2 regions of the Amycolatopsis sp. MJM2582 genome follow, and region 2 is predicted to be linked to the other one. Evidence: riboswitches for the same ligand, from Rfam matches in the RefSeq annotation. Region 2 holds a riboswitch; the other holds the start of a gene.
The links. Region 2 has a riboswitch for cobalamin ahead of metE (5-methyltetrahydropteroyltriglutamate--homocysteine S-methyltransferase). Riboswitches for the same ligand answer to the same signal wherever they lie in the genome.
Positions count from the first base shown of each region.

Region 1: linked by a shared signal. The riboswitch ahead of ED92_RS33750 (prenyltransferase/squalene oxidase repeat-containing protein) and the one ahead of metE (5-methyltetrahydropteroyltriglutamate--homocysteine S-methyltransferase) in region 2 are both predicted to bind cobalamin.

Region 1 is NZ_JPLW01000006.1:584,922-590,400, forward strand. It holds gene ED92_RS33745 (LuxR family transcriptional regulator) at 1-414, shown strand, start outside; gene ED92_RS33750 (prenyltransferase/squalene oxidase repeat-containing protein) at 823-1,830, opposite strand; cobalamin riboswitch at 1,862-1,993, opposite strand; cobalamin riboswitch at 2,105-2,171, shown strand; gene ED92_RS33755 (hypothetical protein) at 2,261-4,714, shown strand; gene ED92_RS33760 (hypothetical protein) at 4,711-5,271, shown strand; gene ED92_RS33765 (ABC transporter substrate-binding protein) at 5,286-5,479, shown strand, end outside.
Region 2 is NZ_JPLW01000005.1:415,552-421,030, reverse strand. It holds gene ED92_RS29795 (ribonucleotide-diphosphate reductase subunit beta) at 1-1,054, shown strand, start outside; cobalamin riboswitch at 1,256-1,479, shown strand; gene metE (5-methyltetrahydropteroyltriglutamate--homocysteine S-methyltransferase) at 1,578-3,851, shown strand; gene ED92_RS29785 (cytochrome P450) at 3,990-5,435, shown strand.

The DNA of each region.
Region 1 (5,479 bases), on a different contig from region 2:
TCGGCCATCGAGGCGCATCGGCGGGCGGGCGGCGCGGTGGAACTCGCCAGGACCAGGTTCGCGTACGCCACCTTGCTGCGACGGCATCGCCGGACCCGTGACGCCCGCGACCAGTTCCGCGATGCCTTGCGCGGCTTCGAAAACGTCGGCGCGACCCGGTTCGCCGAACGGGCCCGAGCCGGGTTGCGGGCGGCGGGCGAGACCGTCGACGCTCCGCACCGATCGCTCGCCGGCCTCACGCCGCAGCAGGACGCCATCACCCGCCTGGTGGCGGCGGGGGAGACGAACAAGGAGATCGCGCGGCGGCTGGTGATCAGCCACCGGACGGTGGACCACCACCTGCGGAACATCTTCACCGCACTGGGAGTGCGGTCCCGCGTGGAACTCGCGCGCCGCGTCGCCGCCGGCGAGTGACGCTGCCCGTGACTCGCGTGCTCAGAGGCGCGACTCGCGTGATTGGAGCCGGAACTCGCGAGTTCCGCCTTCAATCACGCGAAATACGTCCCTGATCACGGGAGTCACGCCTTCGCACACGCCGCGCCATATGTGCCCAGTCCGTGAAGGCCTCCTTGAGAGACCCAGGAGGGTGGCGCGTTGTGCCGGCTGGGGCTTGGTGTCCACAGTGGTCACTTTCCGGGCAGCATGCGCCTGCTTTGTGTCGGTAAGTCCGGTTTCGTGGGGAGTCGTGAGTGGTAAAGAGGGTTAGAACGACCATTGCCACTCACGACCCCCGGACGAAACTGCGCAAAGCGGACACTCTAATCGCAGTGAGCGTCCTTTTTGGACAGGCTGAGGGAGGCGCGCCCCCCTGACGAGCTCACGTCACGGGCAGGCGAGGACCGGTGCCTGCGGACGGCCACCGCCGTGCAGGTCGCTCAGCGGAACCCTGGCCAGACCGAGGATCGCCTGCGCGGTCGCGCGCGGGGCGGTCGCCGGGTTCAGACCGGTGGCGTCGTAGGCGATCGCGCCGCGATCCGCCTCGGCGCCGGCGCAGCCGGTCTGCAGCGAGCGCAGGAATTCCCGCGCCTTGGCCGCGGCGGCGGGACGGTGACTGGCCAGCGCTTCCGCGGCGAGGCCGGTGCTGTTGGCGTTGGGCGCGTTCGTGCCGAAGCCGAAGCCGCCGTTCGCGTGCTGCTTCGTGACCAGCCACGAGATGCCCTCGCGGGCGTTCACCGGGTCACCGGTGGCACGCAAGGCCTGGACGACCGTCGCGGTCGCGTCGACGTCGCTCGTGCACGTCGCTTCGCCGAAGTTCTGCGGGAAACCGCCGTCCGCGCACTGGGTGCCCGCGAGGAACGTCACGGCCGACGCCGGGGCGCCGCCAGGGGTGCGGTCCAGTGCCAGCAGGGCGAGCGACTGCGAAAGGGCATTGGAGTAGTCGCCGTACTCGGATCGGTCGGAGAACCGGCCGGACGGTGTGAGCAGCGAAAGCAGGCCCGCCTTCAGGTCGACGCCGCCGAACGACGCCGGGTCCTTGCCCCGGATCTGCGCGGCCAGCATCAGTTTGGCGTGCGCGCCCGCGTAGGCCTCGGTGCCGCTCCCGACGTAGCCGGTGGTGATCTCCGGCTTCGCGAGCCAGGCGATCGCCTTGCCCGCGTTCGTGTCCGACACGCCGGCCGCGGCGAACGCGAAGATCGCGTCGATCGTCAGGCCCTGATCGGGGAACTTCTGGCCGCCGAAGTCGGCCTCGAACCGTTCGCCGTCGGTCATCTGCCTGGCGAGCCAGCCCGCGGCGGCGTCGGTCTTGTTGTGGGTGGCCGCGGCCGCCGCCGGAGCGGTGACCAGCCCGATGCCGCACAGCAGCGCGACAGCGAAAACCAAACGTCTCATGAGAACCCTTTCCCGCATTTCCACGACAGGAGTCGGTGACATCGCGCGACGTGGGTGACCGGGCTCGCCTGGAAGGCATACCGTTGCGGGACAGCGCCGGACTCTCACCGGACTTCCCCCACGACCGCGCGAGAAGACTCTCACCCCGGTCGGGTGCGGGATACCGCCGGGTGCCGATGTGATCCTGGCAACCGACCTGGTCAGCGGTACCTGCCTGAGGTGAACGGGTGTTAACCTCGGCTGGCTCGACAACAGAACACCGCCGCCCGTGACGGGGAAGCCGGTCGAAATCCGGCGCTGTCGCGCAACCGTGGGCCCTTCGCAGGGCGAGCCGGGATACCGAACGGGCGGACGAACGAACCACTGTCGCGATAAACAGGGGTGACTGCGGCGTCCCGCCTTGTCCTCCGCCATGCCGCAAGGAGGAGTCATGCGCCGCGGGTACCTGGCCGCGTCGGCGTTCGCCGTCATCGTCGCCATGATCGCCGCACCGCTCAGCGGGACGGCGACGGCGGCGAACGATCCCGGTGCCGCGAAGGCGAATGCCCGCTGGCTCGCGACGAAGCTGAAGCCGGACGGCACACTCGACAACCCCAGCGGCGGCTCACTGCCCGACCACGGCCTGATGCTCGACGTGCTCTTCGCGCTGTACGCCGCGGGCGAAGGCGCGCGGGCCGAGCCGATCGTGAAGTTCCTCGACGACCAGGGCCACGCCACCGACTACTTCACCTGGGACGGGCTCGCTCCCGGCGCGGGCTACGACCAGATCATCGTCGGCGGTGCTGTGGCGAAGACGCTGGTCGCCGCCCAGGTGTCCGGCCGGAATCCCCGGGCCTTCGACGGCTACGACCTGGTCGCCGAAACCCATGCGGCCATCATGCGCAAGGGCCCCGACAAGGGCCGGGTCAGCGATTACGCCAAGGATCCCGCTCTCGCCGACGCGGTCAGCAACAACGCGAACATGTTCGGCCAGGCGCTCGGCGTGATCGGGCTCGCCGTGGCGGGAGAGAACGACCGGATCGCCATCGACAGGCTGTTGACCCAGCAGTGTTCCGAGGGCTACTTCCGCGTCCTCTTCTCCTACATCCCGACCAAGGAGACCGGCGACCACGTCACCCCGGACGGCCGCAAGGTCTCGACCTGCGAAGAGGGCAAACCGCTCGGCCTTTCCCCGACCGACGGTGACGCCACCGGGCTCGCCCTTTCGGCGATGCTGGCCGCGAAGAAGGCGGGCGCTGCAGGCCTCGACGCCCCGATCGCCAAGACCGTCTCCTGGCTCAAGGCGAACCAGACACCCGGCGGCGGCTGGGGTGGCGGCGTCGGCACCGAAGCGCCGAACACCAACAGCACCGGCCTGATCGTCCAGGCGCTCGCCGACGCCGGTGGCGCGGACGCGGCGGTGGACAAAGGCGTGCGGTACCTCAAATCCGCGCAGGCGAACGCCGCGTCCGACGCCGGGAACAAGCTCGCGGGCGAACTCGGCGCCATCGCCTACGACCCGGTTTCCTACGAGGCCGCGCGTTCCTCCGGCATCAGCGGCGTCGACACCTGGATCCGCGCGAGTGCCCAGGCTTCGCTCGGGTTGTCACAGATCGGTTTCCACTCGCTCGCGAAGGGCGAAGTCCTGCCGCCGGCCACCGGCGTCCCGGAAACCCCGGCTCCTGTGACGCAGCCGCACAAGCCGGAGAGCACACCGCCGAAACCCAAGAAATTCGTCACGCCCAGGGCGTCCACCGGCGCCCGGGTGTCGACGGTGGCGGCGACCCCCGCCCCGGCCACCGCGCCCCCGGCCGTCCGCCTCGGGGCCTACCTGACGAACCGGCTCGTCGGCGGCGACCACGTCGAGGTCACCGAGGACGGCAAGACCTACGTCGACTACGACGCCACCGCCGACGTGGTGCTGGCCTTGCGGGCGTTGGACCAGCAGCCGGACGCGGTCGCCCGCGCTTCGCAGTTCCTGCTGAAGCCGGAAGCCGTGCAGGCCTACGCCCACGGAGCGCCGTATGAACAGGGCGAGGCGTCGTACGCCGAACCGCTCGCGAAACTCGTGCTGGTCGCCGAATTCGCGAAGTCGGACGTCGCCGGGCCCTTGCGCGCCGATCTGCTGAAACTGCGCGGTGCCGACGGGGAGTTCACCGACACCGGATCGTTCGCCGACGCCGATCGGACGGTCGAGCGGCACGTTTGGGCGGTGCTCGCCACCGCCGCCGATCCCGGCCCCGCGGTCGAACTGCTCCTTTCCCGCCAATGCGCGGACGGGACCTTCCCGAAGCACCTCGACATCGCGGAGTGCGGTTCCGGCGACCTCGCCGCGACGGCCGCCGCGGTCACCGCGCTGGTCGCCCGTCCGCACACGGACGCCGCGCCGCCGACCAAGCGGCCGGACGGCTGGACCGAGCGGCGCGTGTCGGCGTTCGTCTCCGCCGTGGACGCGCTCGGCGTCCGGCCCACCGGCGAGGGCCTGGTGACCGGAGAAGGCGGCGAGGTGGACATCGCGCTCAGCGCGACCGTCGCCGCCGCGCGGCAGACCGCCGGGCTCGACGCGAGCGGAACCGCGCGTTCGCTGGGCAAACTGGTCCAGGCCGACGGCGGATTCGCCAAGGGAGCGGGGGGAGAGACCGACTTCCCGACCAGTTCGGCCGCCGCCCAAGGGGTCGCGGGCCGGTCCTGGCTCACCGCCGCGGATTCGCCGCTGTCACCCGCGATCCGGCTGCCGCTGACCGCCGGCACCGACACACCGGCGCTGGCCGCCGCCCAATCCGACGACCAGCCGGCCTGGGTGATCTGGGGGATCGCGGGGCTGGCCGTGCTGTTCCTCTCCACCGCGATCGCACTCGTCTTCGTACTTCGTCGTTTCACCAAGAAAAAGGGGGTAACACCATGAAGAGACTGCTCGCCGTCACGACCGTCCTCATCGGACTGATCGGGCTGTCCGCCGCACCCGCGAACGCGGTCGACACCACCAAGGGCTACGCCGGGATCTGCACCGGTGCCGACGCGCGCACCGGGGTCACGGTCGTGATCGACTTCCAGGAGCTGGCCGCGCCGACGATCACCCGCTGCTCGCCCAACGCCACGCCGGGCACCGCCCGCACGGGGATCAAGGCCTTGCAGGACGCGGGGATCGCGGTCGCCGGCACCGCGCGCTGGGGGCTCGCTTTCGTCTGCCGTCTGGAAGGACGCCCGTCCGCGACGGAGACGCTCCCGCTGACGGCCAACCCGAACTACAAGGAAGCGTGCGTCACCACCCCGCCCGCGGGCGCGTACTGGGGTTACTGGAACGCCGACGGCTCCGGTTCCACCTGGACCTACAGCAGCTCGGGCGCCCTCAACCGCAACGTCGTCCCGGGTGGTTTCGAGGGCTGGTCCTTCTCGCTGAACAAGTCCGCGACCACCAACCCGCCGCCCGGCGTCACGCCGAGGAACCCGGCCATCCCGTGAAAAGGGTGCTTCCCGTGGTGGCGGCGATCTTCCTGATCGCCGCCACGGCGCCGTCCGCGCAGGCGGTCGACCAGAGCAAGGGATATCCGGGGTTCTGCAAGGACGCCACCGGCGTCACCGTCGTCGTCGACTTCCAGCAGCTCGGCGGCACGACCATCGTGCGGTGCAATCCCCAGACCACCCGCGGCACCGGGCTGGACGCGCTCAA
Region 2 (5,479 bases):
CGACGCCACGGGCCTCGGTGAGATCGAAGTCGGCGCCGCCCGCATCAACGTCGACGACAAGCGGATGATCAACGCCCGCGCCGACGTCAACCAGCTGCTGCCGATGAAGTACACCTGGGCGTGGGAGAAGTACCTCGCCGGCTGCAACAACCACTGGATGCCGACCGAGGTCGCCATGCAGGCCGACATCGCGCTGTGGAAGTCGCCCGACGGCCTCACCGAGGACGAGCGCACCATGCTCAAGCGCAACCTCGGCTTCTTCGCCACCGCGGAATCGCTGGTGGCCAACAACATCGTGCTCGCGGTGTACCGGCAGATCACCAACCCCGAATGCCGCCAGTACCTGCTGCGCCAGGCGTTCGAAGAGGCCGTGCACACGCACACCTTCCAGTACATCTGCGAAAGCCTCGGCCTGGTCGAGGGCGAGCTGTTCAACATGTACCGCGAGGTCCCGTCCATTTCGGACAAGGACGCGTGGGCGCTGAAGTACACGCAGAACCTGGAGAACCCGGACTTCGAGACCGGCACCCCGGAAGCCGACCAGAACTTCCTGCGTGACCTCGTCGCGTTCTACGTGATCTTCGAGGGCATGTGGTTCTACACCGGTTTCGCGCAGATCCTCTCGCTCGGCCGCCGGAACAAGATGATCGGTATCGCCGAGCAGTACCAGTACATCCTGCGCGACGAGTCGATCCACCTGAACTTCGGCATCGACTGCATCAACCAGATCAAGATCGAGAACCCGCACCTGTGGACCGAGGAGTTCCAGGCGGAGATCCGGACGATGCTGACCGAGGCGTGCGAACTCGAGGTCGCCTACGCCCGCGACACCATGCCGCGCGGCATGCTCGGGCTCTCGGCCGAGCTGATCGAGCAGTACATGCACTTCATCACCGACCGGCGGGCGCAGCAGATCGGCCTCGCGCCGATCTTCGGCGAGACCGAGAACCCGTTCCCGTGGATGTCGGAGGCGATGGACCTCAAGAAGGAGAAGAACTTCTTCGAGACCCGCGTCATCGAGTACCAGTCGGGCGGAGCCCTCGACTGGGACTGATCCCGAACTCGTAACTCGCGTGATCAGACACGTAACTCGCGTGATTGAACGGCGAAGTCGCGTGACCAGACGGACGACACGCCGGGCGGCCTCCGCCCGGCGTGTTCCGTCTCCAGACACGCGAGTTCGCCGTTCAATCACGCGAGTCGTCCCTCTGATCACGTGAGTTACGCCTCCAGTCACGCGAGACGCGGATTCGGTACGCTCCGGAGTGCTACTGGTTCGCCCGGCCTCCCAGGCCGGTCGAGGTAACAGGGAACCCGGTGCGAATCCGGGACTGCCCCGCAGCGGTATGTGGGAACGAAAGCCGTCACCGTGCGAGACACGGTAAAGCACTGGGACATGGCGCCCCGGGAAGCGACGGCCGGTAGGAGCGAGCGAGTCGCCCACGAGTCCGAAGACCTGCCCGTGGTACGCGCGCCGACGGCGTGCGTGAGTCCGGGCCTCGTGGGATGGGCACGACCGAACGGCGGTCACTCCTGCGCGCTCCGGGCTCCGACGACAAGCTCGCGAGGAGAGAGCTGTGACCGAAATCGGCACGACAGTGCTGGGCTACCCCCGGATCGGACCGGACCGGGAACTCAAGCGTTCGCTCGAACGCTACTGGGCGGGCAAGATCGGCGAAGCCGAACTGCTCGGCACCGGCCGCGCGCTGCGCACCCGCGCCTGGCGGGAACTCAAGGACGCGGGACTGGATTCCGTCCCCTCCAACACGTTCTCCCATTACGACCAGGTGCTCGACACCACGGAGCTGTTCGGAGCGCTGCCGGAGCGCTTCACCACGCTCGGCCTCTCGCCGCTCGACACCTACTTCGCCGCCGCGCGCGGGGTGCAGGACGCGCCGGCGATGGAGATGACGAAGTGGTTCGACACGAACTACCACTACATCGTCCCCGAACTCGGCCCGGAAACGACGTTCTCGCTCACCGGCACCAAACCGCTCGACGAGTACCGCGAAGCCCGCGCGATCGGCGTCGAGACCCGGCCGGTGCTGGTGGGCCCGGTGACGTTCCTGCTGCTCGCGAAGCCGGCCGAGACGGCTCCGGAGGGCTTCCGCCCGCTGGAGCTGCTCGACAACCTTCTCGACGGCTACGTCGAACTACTTCGCCGTCTGCACGACGAAGGCGTCGAGTGGGTCCAGTTCGACGAGCCCGCCTTCGCCGCGGACCGCAGCGAACGGGAGCTCAACGCGCTCATCCGCGCCTACCACCGGCTCGCGAAGGAGACCGCGCGGCCGAAGATCCTGGTCGCCGGGTACTTCGGCGGGCTCGGCCGCGGACTCGGCGTACTCGCCCGCTCCCCGATCGACGCCATCGCCGTCGATCTCGTCTCCGATGAGTCCTTTGTGGACGCCGTCGCCTCCGAGCCCGCCTTGCGGGACAAGGAGGTCCTGGCCGGTGTCGTGGACGGGCGCAACGTCTGGCGCACGGATCCGACCCGCGCGCTCAGCCGGGCGGCGACGTTGCTGGGCACCGCGAAGTCGGTCAGCGTGTCGACGTCCTGTTCGCTGCTGCACGTGCCCTACGACGTCGAACGGGAGGACGGGCTTCACCCGCGGCTGAAGGGCTGGCTCGCTTTCGCCAGGCAGAAGGTCGACGAGGTCGTCCTGCTCGGGCGCGCGTTGAAGGAAGAGGGTGTCGACCTCTCCGCCGCCCGCGCCGCCGCTGCGGATCGCGCGACGGCGGCCGATCTGGCCGACAGCGGGGTCCGTGCCCGGCTGGAGGCGCTGCGGCCGGAGGACACCGTCCGCTCCCCCTACGCCCGGCGCGCGGCCGCTCAGCAGGCCGCGTTGAAGCTGCCGCCGTTGCCGAGTACGACGATCGGCTCCTTCCCGCAGACCACCGAAGTCCGGAAGGCGCGGGCGGCGCACAAGGCGGGTTCGCTGGACGACGCGGGCTACGAAGCCGCGATGAAGGCCGAGATCGAGCGCGTCGTCCGGCTGCAGGAGGACCTCGGCCTCGACGTGCTGGTGCACGGTGAGCCCGAACGCAACGACATGGTGCAGTACTTCGCCGAGCGGCTGGCCGGGTTCGCGGCCACCGACTTCGGCTGGGTGCAGTCCTACGGTTCGCGGTGCGTCCGGCCGCCGATCCTGTACGGCGACGTCTCGCGTCCGGAGCCGATGACCGTCGAGTGGGCGCGCTACGCGCAGGGGCTGACCGGCAAACCCGTCAAGGGCATGCTGACCGGACCGGTGACGATCCTGGCGTGGTCGTTCGTCCGCGACGATCAGCCGCTGGGCGAGACCGCCCGTCAGGTGGCGCTGGCCATCCGCGACGAGGTGCACGACCTGCAGCAGGCGGGCATCCGCGTCATCCAGGTGGACGAGCCGGCGTTGCGGGAGCTGCTCCCCCTGCGCGCGGCGGCGCACGAGGCGTACTTCGCGTGGGCGGTTTCGTCGTTCCGGCTGGCGACTTCCGGGATCGACGACGCCACTCAGATCCACACGCATATGTGCTATTCGGAATTCGGTGAGGTGGTCAAGGCGATCGACGCGCTCGACGCCGACGTCACCAGCATCGAGGCCGCGCGGTCGAAGATGGAGGTCGTCACCGATCTCGGCGCGGCGGGCTTCGGCCGCGGCGTCGGGCCGGGTGTCTACGACATCCACTCGCCGCGTGTCCCCGGCGTGGACGAGGTCAGCGGCCTGCTGCGGACCGCCGTCGGCGCCGTGCCCGCGGAGCGGATCTGGGTCAACCCGGACTGCGGCCTGAAGACCCGCGGCTACGCCGAGGTCGAACCGGCCCTGCGGAACCTCGTCACGGCCGCGCACACGGTCCGCTCCGAACTGGCCTGACCGGTCCGTGAAGGCCTCCTTGAGGGCCCCTGGGTCCCTCAAGGAGGCCTTCACGGAACTTCCATCGAGGTATTGTCAACGCGTCAATAAGGGTGCGATGGTGGAGCGGTAACCGGTCTCAGCGGGGAGATGGTCACCATGGCGAACGCCGTCGAAAAGGTCACCGGGGCGCTGCGCGAGCGGGTTCCGCCGCTCACCTCGATCCCCCTGCCGCGTTCGGTCGACCAGCGCTGGCTCGGCGCGACCTGGCCGGTCCGCGAACTCGCGCCCGCCCCGCCGGGCCTCAAACCCGTCCTCGGCGACGAGGGGCCGCCGGTGATCGGGCACGCGCTGGACTTCATGCGCTTCGGCATCGAATTCGGCCTCAAACGCTACGAGACCTACGGACCGGTGTCGTGGATGGGCGCGTTCGGCCGCCGCATCGTCGCGCTCACCGGCCCGGAGGCCACCCAGATCGCGTTGGTGAACAAGGACAAGGCCTTCTCCCAGGAGGGCTGGAAGTTCTTCATCGAGCAGTTCTTCGACCGCGGCCTGATGCTGCTCGACTTCGGCGAGCACCATCTGCACCGCCGGATCATGCAGGCGGCCTTCACCCGGCAACGGCTCACCGGTTACGTCGACCAGATGGGCCCGGCCCTGCGCGACGGCATCGCCGCGTGGGCCGACCGGCCGAACCCGCGGATCTACTGGTCCCTCAAGCAACTCACGCTCGACGTCGCGACCCGCGTGTTCATGGGGATGAGTTCCGGCGACGACGCGGCCGCGATCAACCGCGCGTTCGTGAACTCCGTGCGCGCGGGCACGGCCATCGTGCGGTTCCCCGTCCCCGGCGGCCGCTGGGCGGCGGGCCTGCACGGCCGCAAGGTCCTCGAACGCTACTTCTCGGCGAACCTGCCGGCGAAACGGGCGAGCGACGGCGACGACCTCTTCACCGCGTTGTGCCACGCCACCACCGAGGACGGCGACCGCTTCACCGACGCCGACGTCGTCAACCACATGATCTTCCTGATGATGGCCGCGCACGACACGTCGACGATCACCAGCGCCGCCGCCGTCTACCACCTCGCCAAGCATCCGGAGTGGCAGGAACGCGCGCGCCGGGAGTCGCTCGCGCTCGGCGACGACGTGCCGGACATCGAAGCGCTGGAGACCCTGACGACGCTGGACCTGGTGATCAAGGAAGCCCTGCGCCTGGTGGCCCCGGTTCCTTCCCTGACCAGGAAGACCGTGAAGGACACCGAGGTTCTCGGGCATTTCATTCCCGAAGGGACACTCGTCGGGATTTCCCCGACCGTCAACCATTTCTCCCCGGAGCACTGGACGGATCCGATGCGGTTCGACCCGGACCGCTTCGGCGAGGACCGCCGCGAGGACAAGTCGCATCGCTACGCGTGGATGCCGTTCGGCGGTGGAGCGCACAAATGCATCGGCCTGCATTTCGGGACGTTCGAGGTGAAGGCGCTGCTGCACGAGATGCTGCGGGCGTATCGCTGGTCGGTCCCGGAGGGCTACACCGCGCGTTGGGATTACGTGTCGCTGCCCGTGCCGGCGGACGGCCTGCCGATCCACCTGACGCCTCGGTGAACCCATGTCCACGATCGAGCACTCTTGGTAACTTCCGGTCACCA